One region of the Promicromonospora sp. NFX87 genome, then DNA from elsewhere that is predicted to be linked to it. Evidence: riboswitches for the same ligand, from Rfam matches in the RefSeq annotation. Region 1 holds a riboswitch; the other holds the start of a gene.

Region 1 (4,543 bases):
GGCCCGCGAGCGTGATCCAGGAGTCGGTGGGGCCGGGCAGGCCGTCGCCGTCGCCCATGGCGAGGTAGTGGTCGGACCGGAAGAACGCGCTGAACCCGAGGCGCTCGGTCGCCTGGGCGACAGCGAGCTGGTCGTCGTACGTCGCGCCCTGCTGGGGCTCGGTGAAGATACGCAGGTCAAGATTCATGGCCTCAACCTTGCCACGCTCTACCGACGTCGGCTGCGAGCGACCGACGCGTTCAGTCGAAGGCGGGGTCCGTCGTGCGGGAGCGCTTGATCTCGTAGAAGTACGGGTACCGCGCGAGCGTCACGGAGGCGTCGAACAGGGCTGCCGCCTCCTCGCCGCGCGGGACGCGCGTGAGCACCGGGCCGAAGAACGCGACGCCGTCGACGTGGATCGTGGGCGTGCCGACGTCGTCGCCGACGGGCTTCATGCCGGACTCGTGGGAGGCGGCGAGCGCCGCGTCGTGGTCGGTGGACGTCGCGGCCCCGGCGAGGTCGGCGGGCAGGCCGGCCTCGGCGAGCGCCTCGACCGCCACGGCGTCGAAGTCCTTGTTCTGCTGGTTGTGGATCCGGGTGCCCGCCGCGGTGTAGAACGCGGAGAACGCCTCGGGTCCGTGGTCGGCCTGGACCGCCGCGGCGATGCGGCCGATGCCGCGCGACCGCTCGATGCGCGCCCGGTACCCGTCGTCGATGTCCCTGTCCTTGTTCAGCAGGTAGAGGCTCATCAGCTTGAAGGTCAGGTCGACGTCGCGGAGCTGCGCCACCTCGAGCGCCCAGCGCGACGTGATCCAGGCGAAGGGGCACATGGGGTCGACGTAGACGTCCACGACGGGCTTGGCAGCGTTCTCGGTCACGCCCGCAGACTACGCTCACTGCGTGACCGGGATCCGTTGGGCGAGTCTCGCCACCGTCGTCGGCGGTGGGGTGATCTTTCTGGTGTGCCTTGTCGGAGTTGTACTGGGTCATCCGTGGTCGGCGGTACCCGGTGGCCTCGGCCTCCTGATGGCCGTGCGCGAGGTGCGCTACCTGCACAGACTGCGGTCCGGCAAGATCTCGAGCCCGGAAAACTAGCGCCTTGACCACCATGTATCGCTCAAGGATCTTTCCCGCGTCCCGAAAGGTACGCGGTAGCCTGCCTGGCATGACCGCCGTCCGTACCCATACGCATGCGCAGGCAGTAGACGTCGCGGTGGACCTGTTCACCCGGCAGGGGTACGAGGGGACCACCGTCGAGGAGATCGCCGACGCCGCTAAGGTCAGCCGGGCCACGTTCTTCCGCCGGTACCGCTCGAAGGAGGACGTGGTCTTCGCCGACCACGAGCTCCTGCTCGAGGAGGTGGTGGTGATGCTCGCCGCCACCCGCCCCGACGCCCGTACCAGTGAGGAGTCCGGGCACGACCTCGGCCGTGCCTGGGACCCCGAGATCGACCCGTACCTCGAGGTGTGCCGCGCGGCACGCATGGTGTTCGACCACCACGTGGGCCAGCGCGAGACGTCGCTCGCCCGGTACGCCCTGCTGCAGCAGGTCCCTGCCCTGCGCGACCGTGAGCTCATCACCACGCACCGCTACGAGCGGGCGTTCACGCACTACCTGCGCGACACGCTGCCGCCGGAGCGGTCGACGTCCACGGCGTCGATCGCGTTCGCCGCGTCCGTCGTCGCCGTGCACAACGCGATCCTGCGGCGCTGGCTGCGCACGCCCTCGCTCGAGCTGCGGCCCGAGCTCGAGGAGGCGTTCGCCGACCTGCGGCGGGCCGCCGTCCTCGGCGCAGGCGGCCACGCTCCGGCGGCGGGCGGGGCGCCGTCCGGCCGCCGGGTGGTCGTGACCGTCGTCTCGGGCGGGGCCGGGCCGGACGAGGTGGCTCGCGCGGTCCGGGAAGCGCTCGCCTAGCACGCGCCAGGCACTTCCGGGCGGGAATGGGGTCGTGGCATCCTGTGTTCCGCTAGCAAGCAGTTCAGTAGTTCAAGTGCAGCAGATGCACACGTGCTCCGGGGTCGGTGAAATTCCGAGCCGGCGGTGACAGTCCGCGACCCGTGTCGCTCCCTCGGGAGAGGCTCGGTTGACCTGGTGGAACTCCAGGACCGACGGTTAAAGTCCGGATGGGAGGAAGCACGTGCGGCGCGCGCCGTCACCCCTCGGGGTGCCCTCTCGCGTCGTCGTCGGTGTCCTTGTGGCGCGCCGACCCTCACCCCGGAGTCCCCGTGTGCGGACCTTCGGAGAGGGAAGAGACATGGACTGGTTCCGCGCCGCCTATGACGCGACGTTCCTGGTTGCCGACCAGCAGATCTACTGGCGCGAGGTCATCGGCAACCTGTTCGGGCTGGCGTCGGCGCTCGGCGGCCTGCGCCGCAAGGTGTGGGCCTGGCCCGTCGGCATCGTGGGCAACATCCTGCTCTTCACGGTGTTCATGGGCTCCTGGTTCGGCGACGCGACGCGAGCGGACATGCTGGGCCAGGCGGGCCGGCAGATCATGTTCATCGCCGTGTCGATCTACGGCTGGTACCGCTGGCGCCAGACCCAGCGGATGGGCGGCGTCGGCACGGTGGCCGTGCACCCCCGCTGGGCGTCCTGGCAGGCCCGCGTGGGCCTGGTGACCGGCATGTTCGCCGGCACGCTGCTCCTGACCCCGCTCTTCCGGGCCCTCGGCTCGTACGAGCCGGTCTGGGCCGACGCCTGGATCTTCATGGGCTCCGTGCTCGCGACCTACGGCATGGCCAAGGGCTGGGTCGAGTTCTGGCTGATCTGGGTGGCCGTCGACCTGGTCGGCGTCCCGCTGCTGTTCTCGGCCGGGTACTGGGCGACCGCGCTGATGTACGTGATCTACGGCCTGTTCACCCTCTTCGGGTTCTTCGCGTGGTGGCGCATCAGCCGCCGCGAGAGCGCGGATCCGGACGAGGCAGCGGTCACCGCCTCGTGAGGGCGTAGCGTCGGGCTCCGTGACCTCACGGGACCGCACGGCCAGGATCGGGATCGTCGGCTCGGGCTTCCGGGCCCGGACCATGCTGCGGGTGCTGAACGCGCTGCCCGACCGCTTCGAGGTCGTCGGCGTGGCCACCCGCAACGCGGCGGACCGCGCGGAGCTGGCGTCCCGCGGCCTCCCCGCCGCGGGCCTGCCCGGGCTCCCGGCGCCCGCCTACGCCTCGGTGCCCGAGCTGCTCGCCGGCGGCCGGCCCGACGTCGTCCTGCTGACCCTGCCCGCCGGCGCGGCCCAGCCGGTGATCCGCGACCTCGCCGCGGCGGGCGTCCCCGTCCTGACGGAGACGCCCGCCGCCGGCACCGTCGAGGAGCTGACGGCCCTGCAGCGGCTCGTGGACGACGGCGCGTGCGTGCACGTCGCCGAGCAGTACCACCTGGAACCGCTGGTCGGGGCGCAGCTCGCGGTCGCCGGCTCGGGACTGCTGGGCGCCGTGACGGACGCGCACGTCGCCGTGGCGCACGACTACCACGGCCTCAGCGTGCTGCGCCGGGCCCTGGGCATCACGTTCGAGGACGCGGTGATCACGGCCCGGCGCGATGCGCGCCGGGTGCTGCCGAGCCCCAGCCGCGCGGGTGATCCCGAGGACCTGGACCTCGTCGACACGGTGCACGCGACCGCGTGGCTGGACTTCGGCGGCCGGCTCGGCACCTACGAGTTCGACGACATCCAGTACCGCTCCTGGGTCCGCTCCCCCGCGCTGCTGGTCCGCGGTGAGCGCGGCGAGCTGCGCGACGACGTCGTGCGGCACGTCGGCGCCGACGGGCTCCCCCGGCGTTCCACGCTGGAGCGGGTGGCCGCGGGCGGGGCCGGCAGCCACGAGGGCCTGTACCTCCGGGGCTACACGCTCGACGGCGGCTGGCTGTACCGCAATGAGTTCCGGCCGGCCCGCCTGCCCGACGACGAGCTGTCGATCGCGCGCATCGTCGCCGACATGGCCGACCACGTGCTGCACGGGACGCCGTCGCCCTACTCCGTGGCCGAGGCCGCGCAGGACCAGTACCTCCAGCTCCAGGTGCGGTTAGCCGCGGCGTCGAGCGAACGCGTGCGGACCACACCGCAGCCGTGGGCCCACGGGCGGGCCTGCCGCCATGCCGGGCCTGCTCAAAGTGAGACCTAGTATCGTTTGACCTGAGATCCAGTACCGGAGCACCATGGAACCATGACTCAGACCCCAGGTGTGACGGCGCCCGACTACGACGTCTCACAACCGCTCGACATCGACTTCGCCGGTGCCTTCGCGGACGTGACGGAGGAGGAGCGGGCACACCAGCTCGCCGTCCGCCGGTTCGTGCAGGACGAGGTCCTGCCGGTCATCGACGGCTACTGGGAGCGGTACGAGGTCCCGCTGGACCTGGTCAAGCGCATGGCCGAGCTGGACTTCCTGCGCGACGGCGTGGACGTGCCCGGCTACCCGAAGATCTCCAAGATGGCCGAGGGCCTGGCCGCGATGGAGATGTCGCGCGGCGACGGCTCGGTCTCCACCATCTGCGGTGTGCAGGGCGGCCTCGCGCTGCGCTCGATAGTGATGCTCGGCTCCGACGAGCAGATCGAGAAGTACGCCG
Region 2 (4,543 bases), 2.7 Mb from region 1:
GGCGCGGGCCGGACAGCGCCACGGGTGTCAGCGCCAGGTGCTCCGCACCCGACCGCAGGTCCCGGTACGCCACCACCCGGAAGTTCCCGTGCCGCGTCGGCAGCGACGCCTCCCCTGCCCGGAGCACCCGCGCGTCCGGGGCGCCGGCGCCTTCGACCGCCGGGTCGCCGGCCTGTGGCGCAGGGTCGTGCACCCGGCGCCACGCCACCAGGTCCGCGACGGTCAGCACCACGAGCCCCGTCTCCTCGGCCAGGGTGTACGCCTCGTCCAGGCGCATCACGGCACCGTCGTCCCGGACGAGCTCGGCGATGGCGCCCACCTCGCCCAGGTCCTGTCCCGCACGGCCCGCCAGCCGCACGAGGTCCACAGCTGCCTCGGTGTGCCCGGTGCGCTCCAGGACGCCGCCTGGCCGCGCCCGCAGGGGCAGCACGTGCCCCGGCCGGATCAGGTCCTGCGGGCCGGAGGACGGGTCGCCCAGCACGCGCAGCGTCCGCGCCCGGTCCGCACCCGAGATGCCGGTCGTGACACCCACCGCGGCGTCGACGGACACCGTGTACGCCGTCTTCCGGGGGTCCTCGCTCCGCTCCACCATCAGCGGAAGCTCCAGCGCGTCCGCACGGTGCGCGGGCATCGGCGCGCACAGGTAGCCCGAGGAGTGCCGCACCGTCCAGCCCACCCACTCGGCGGTCGCGACGCTCGCCGCGAGCACCACGTCGACCTCGTTCTCCCGGCCCGCGTCGTCCGCCACGAGGACGGGGCGGCCGGCGGCGAGCTCGGCGAGGGCCCGCTCGACGAGGCTCGTGTCCACGGCGTCCTGGTGCATGACGTGCACCGTCCCGCCCGCGCTCATCGTGCGGCCCCGGTCAGGTCGCCGACGCCGGTAGTCGCATCCGCCGCGAGGAGCCGCTCGACGTACTTCGCGAGCACGTCCACCTCCACGTTCACGACGTCGCCCGGGACCAGCCTGCCGAGCGTCGTCGCGGCGAGCGTGGTCGGGATGAGCGACACCCCGAAGCCGCCGTCCGACACCCACGTGACCGTCAGCGAGACTCCCGCCAGCGCGATGGAGCCCTTCTCCGCGACGTACCGGGTGAGGGCAGCGGGCGCGGAGAACTCCAGGTCGTCCCAGCGCGGTCCGGGCGTGCGGCGCACCAGCGTCGCGATGCCGTCGACATGTCCCTGGACGACGTGCCCGCCGAGCCTGCCGTTCGCGGGCAGTGCGCGCTCCAGGTTCACCACGGAACCCGGGACGAGGCCCCCGAGCGAGCTGCGGCCCAGCGACTCGGGCATGATCTCCGCGACGAACGAACCGTCCGCCACGGAGACGACGGTGAGGCACACCCCGTCGACGGCGATCGAGTCACCGGGCCGGGCGTCGGACGCGGCGAGCGGGCCCGCGACGGTGACGACGGCGTCCGCGCCGTCGTCACCGTCAGGACGGTCGAGCGCGACGACGGAGCCGAGCTCCTCGATGATTCCGGTGAACATCAGATCTCCTCCTTGGTGTGCCGGCTGAGCCGACCGTGCTGGACTGGCTGGACTGACTCGGTGGCCGCGGTGGCCGCCGTGGGCTCGGTGGGCCGGGCAGGCTGGACGCGACGCGCTACCAACAGCACGTCGTCGCCGAGCCGGGTCACGTCGTGGGTGGTGAAGCGTGCGGCGTCGCCGATCGTGGTGACGCCCAGGTCGCCGACGGCGGTCGCGCCCGCGCCGAGCAGCACCGGTGCGACGTACGCGTGGAGCTCGTCCACCGCGTCGGCGGCGAGCAGCGCGGTGGCCAGGGTGGGGCCGCCCTCCACGAGGAGATGGCGCACCTCGCGCTCCGCGAGCTCCCGCAGGACGGCGCCGAGGTCGTGCTCGGGCAGGTGCAGCAGCGCACCGCCCGGCCCGCGCAGGCGAGCATCCTCGGGCACCGCGCGGCGGCCGACGACCACCCGGAGCGGCTGGTGCTCGAAGAGGCCGCCGTCGATCGTCCGTGCGGTGAGCGACGGGTCGTCGGTCAGGGCAGTCCCCGTGCCGACGGCTATCGCGTCGACCTGCGCGCGGATCGTGTGGGCGTGGGCTCGTGCCTGCGGGCCGGTGATCCAGCGGCTCGTACCGTCCGCGGCGGCGACCCGCCCGTCGAGGCTGGTCGCAAGCTTGAGGGTGACGTAGGGGCGTCCGGTCCGGACGGCGTGCAGCCACTGGCGCAGCAGCTCCTCGCCCTCCTCGGCGAGGATGCCGGTCGTCACCTCGATCCCTGCGGCGCGCAGCTTGGCCGCGCCACCGGTCGCCACCGGGTTCGGGTCGGCGACCGCGACGTGCACCGCGGCCACACCGGCGTCGATCAGGGCGTCGGCGCAGGGCCCGGTGCGGCCGTGGTGGGCGCAGGGCTCGAGCGTCACGACCGCTGTCGTGCCCCGCGGGTCGACGCCGCGCGAGCGCGCGGCGGCCAGCGCCGCCGCCTCCGCGTGCGGCGTGCCGGCGCCGCGGTGGAAGCCCTCGGCGACCGGCTGGCCGCTCGGGTCGAGGAGCACGCAGCCGACGCGCGGGTTCGGGCCGTACGCCGGGCCCTGCGCGGCCAGCGCGAGAGCGCGGCGCATGGCGGCCTGGAGCGTCGTGGCCGCATACGCCGCGTCGCGGCCCAGCGGTGGCTGGTTCATGCTGTCCTCCCCGAGCTTCGGTGCTCCGGGGTGGACGACGGGGCGCGGACGAGGCCGACCGGCCCTGCCCGCGCGCACGACGTCACGACGACGCACGCCCCAGGGGACGGCGACGCCGCACGTGCTTCCTCCCATCCGGACTTTCACCGTCGGTCCTGGAGTTTCACCAGATCAACCGGTCCTCCTTGCGGAGGACGCGGGTCGCGGACTTTAACCGCCGGCTCGGAATTACACCGACCCCGGAGCACGTGTGTGCGTACTGCTGCTTGCCAGCATGCCATAAACCTCGCGGCCGTCGGCATGGCTTGCGTCACACCCGGGCGGCGATCCGCCGCCGACGGATCACCCACTCGGCCACCGCCGCGTTGATGACCCACGCCGCCGTCATGAGCACCGTGTTGACGACCGGCCCCGGCATGCCCGCGAGCGCGATGTACGGGCCGATCAGCAGCGCCTGCGTGCCCGCGCCCATGGCCAGCGCGTACGCCCGCATCATCCAGGCCCGGTGCGTCATGAAGTCGCGCCGCAGCGCCGCGCGCACGCCCAGGACCAGCGACACCGCCATCACGACGCCGACCACGTAGCGGACCCCGTTGACGACCACGGTGTCCTTGTCGGGCAGGTCGTAGAACGCGGTCATCCAGAGCCCCGTCAGCGCGACACCGAGCCCGGCGGGGAACAGGACGCGGCCCGCCAGCCGGTGCCAGCTGCGTCGTCGCAGGCTCGGGACGAACTGGAACGCCCCCAGCATGCTGTAGACGGTCACGCAGACGATGTGGACCAGCACCGGGATCGGCTGGGTCACGAACCGCGCGTTGTCAGCGGTGAGCACGGGGTCGGCGGCCAGCTCGGAGACGCGCGCGGCGCCGCCGAGCGCGGGGACGAGCGCGAGCAGGAGGAGGCCCGCGGGAACGAGCCATTGGCGGCGGCTGGTGGGCTTGGTCCGCACCTGGGATGTGGTCATGGTGCGAGCCTGCCCCGCCGGCCCCCGCAGGTCATGGGCCCGCAGACCGGTCTCGGCCTGGCCAAAAGTACGAGTCGCCGAAAGGACGGGTGCAGCCCGCGTCAGGGCTCGTGCGCGGGGCGCACGGGACGGAGCCGCCCCGTGTCGTACGCCCAGAGCGCCACCTCCACGCGGTTGCGCGCACCCAGCTTGGTCATCAGGTTCGCGACGTGGGACTTCACGGTGCTCAGCGTGACGAACAGCTCGCGCGCTATCTCGGTGTTCGTCCGGCCGGTGGCCACCGCCAGCAGAACCTCCTCCTCGCGTGCCGTGAGCGGGTCCAGCGGCTGCGCGGGCAGGTCGCGGGGACCGGCGTCGGTGAAGGCTCTCAGGAGCCGCGTGGTGACGCTCGGGGCGATCAGGGCGTCGCCCGACGCGGCGGCCCGGATCGCCTGGGCCAGGAGCGCCGGGCCGGCGTCCTTGAGCAGGAACCCTCGAGCCCCGGCGCGCAGAGCTGCGTACACGTACTCGTCCAGGTCGAACGTGGTGATCACGACGACGGCGAGCGGGTCCGCGACGCTGGGGCCCGCGAGCAGCCTGGTCGCCTCGATACCGTCGACGTCCGGCATCCGGATGTCGAGCAGGGCGACGTCGGGGCGCAGCCGCTGCGCGAGCTCGACCGCTGCCCGACCGTCGGCGGCCTGCCCGACGACCTCGATGCCCTCCTGGGCGTTCAGGATCATCGTGAGGCCCGTACGGACGATCTCCTGGTCGTCGGCCACGAGGACCCTGATGTCTCTGCCTGTCATGCGGCGCCCGAGATCGGGAGGACCGCCTCGACGGTCCAGCCGGCCGCGTCGGGCCCGGCGTCGAGCGTGCCGCCCAGCAGCGCCGCACGCTCGCGCATCCCGGCGAGCCCGTACCCGCCGTGCCTGTACCCGCCGTGACTCGGAGGGAC

What was found. A riboswitch is a leader RNA that binds a small molecule or an ion and turns the genes downstream of it on or off. The one in region 1 is predicted to bind FMN.
Region 2: it holds a riboswitch for FMN, as region 1 does, so the genes downstream of both, ribD (bifunctional diaminohydroxyphosphoribosylaminopyrimidine deaminase/5-amino-6-(5-phosphoribosylamino)uracil reductase RibD) here and pnuC (nicotinamide riboside transporter PnuC) in region 1, are expected to answer to the same signal.

What each region holds. Positions count from the first base shown of each region.
Region 1 is NZ_CP183413.1:104,995-109,537, reverse strand. It holds gene ACNYC2_RS00530 (LLM class F420-dependent oxidoreductase) at 1-187, opposite strand, end outside; gene ACNYC2_RS00525 (disulfide bond formation protein DsbA) at 240-857, opposite strand; gene ACNYC2_RS00520 (hypothetical protein) at 880-1,074, shown strand; gene ACNYC2_RS00515 (helix-turn-helix domain-containing protein) at 1,145-1,894, shown strand; FMN riboswitch at 1,984-2,121, shown strand; gene pnuC (nicotinamide riboside transporter PnuC) at 2,235-2,921, shown strand; gene ACNYC2_RS00505 (Gfo/Idh/MocA family protein) at 2,941-4,098, shown strand; gene ACNYC2_RS00500 (acyl-CoA dehydrogenase family protein) at 4,141-4,543, shown strand, end outside.
Region 2 is NZ_CP183413.1:2,828,748-2,833,290, forward strand. It holds gene ribB (3,4-dihydroxy-2-butanone-4-phosphate synthase) at 1-823, opposite strand, end outside; gene ACNYC2_RS12705 (riboflavin synthase) at 847-1,488, opposite strand; gene ribD (bifunctional diaminohydroxyphosphoribosylaminopyrimidine deaminase/5-amino-6-(5-phosphoribosylamino)uracil reductase RibD) at 1,488-2,642, opposite strand; FMN riboswitch at 2,760-2,894, opposite strand; gene ACNYC2_RS12715 (DUF2306 domain-containing protein) at 2,953-3,606, opposite strand; gene ACNYC2_RS12720 (response regulator) at 3,708-4,394, opposite strand; gene ACNYC2_RS12725 (sensor histidine kinase) at 4,391-4,543, opposite strand, start outside.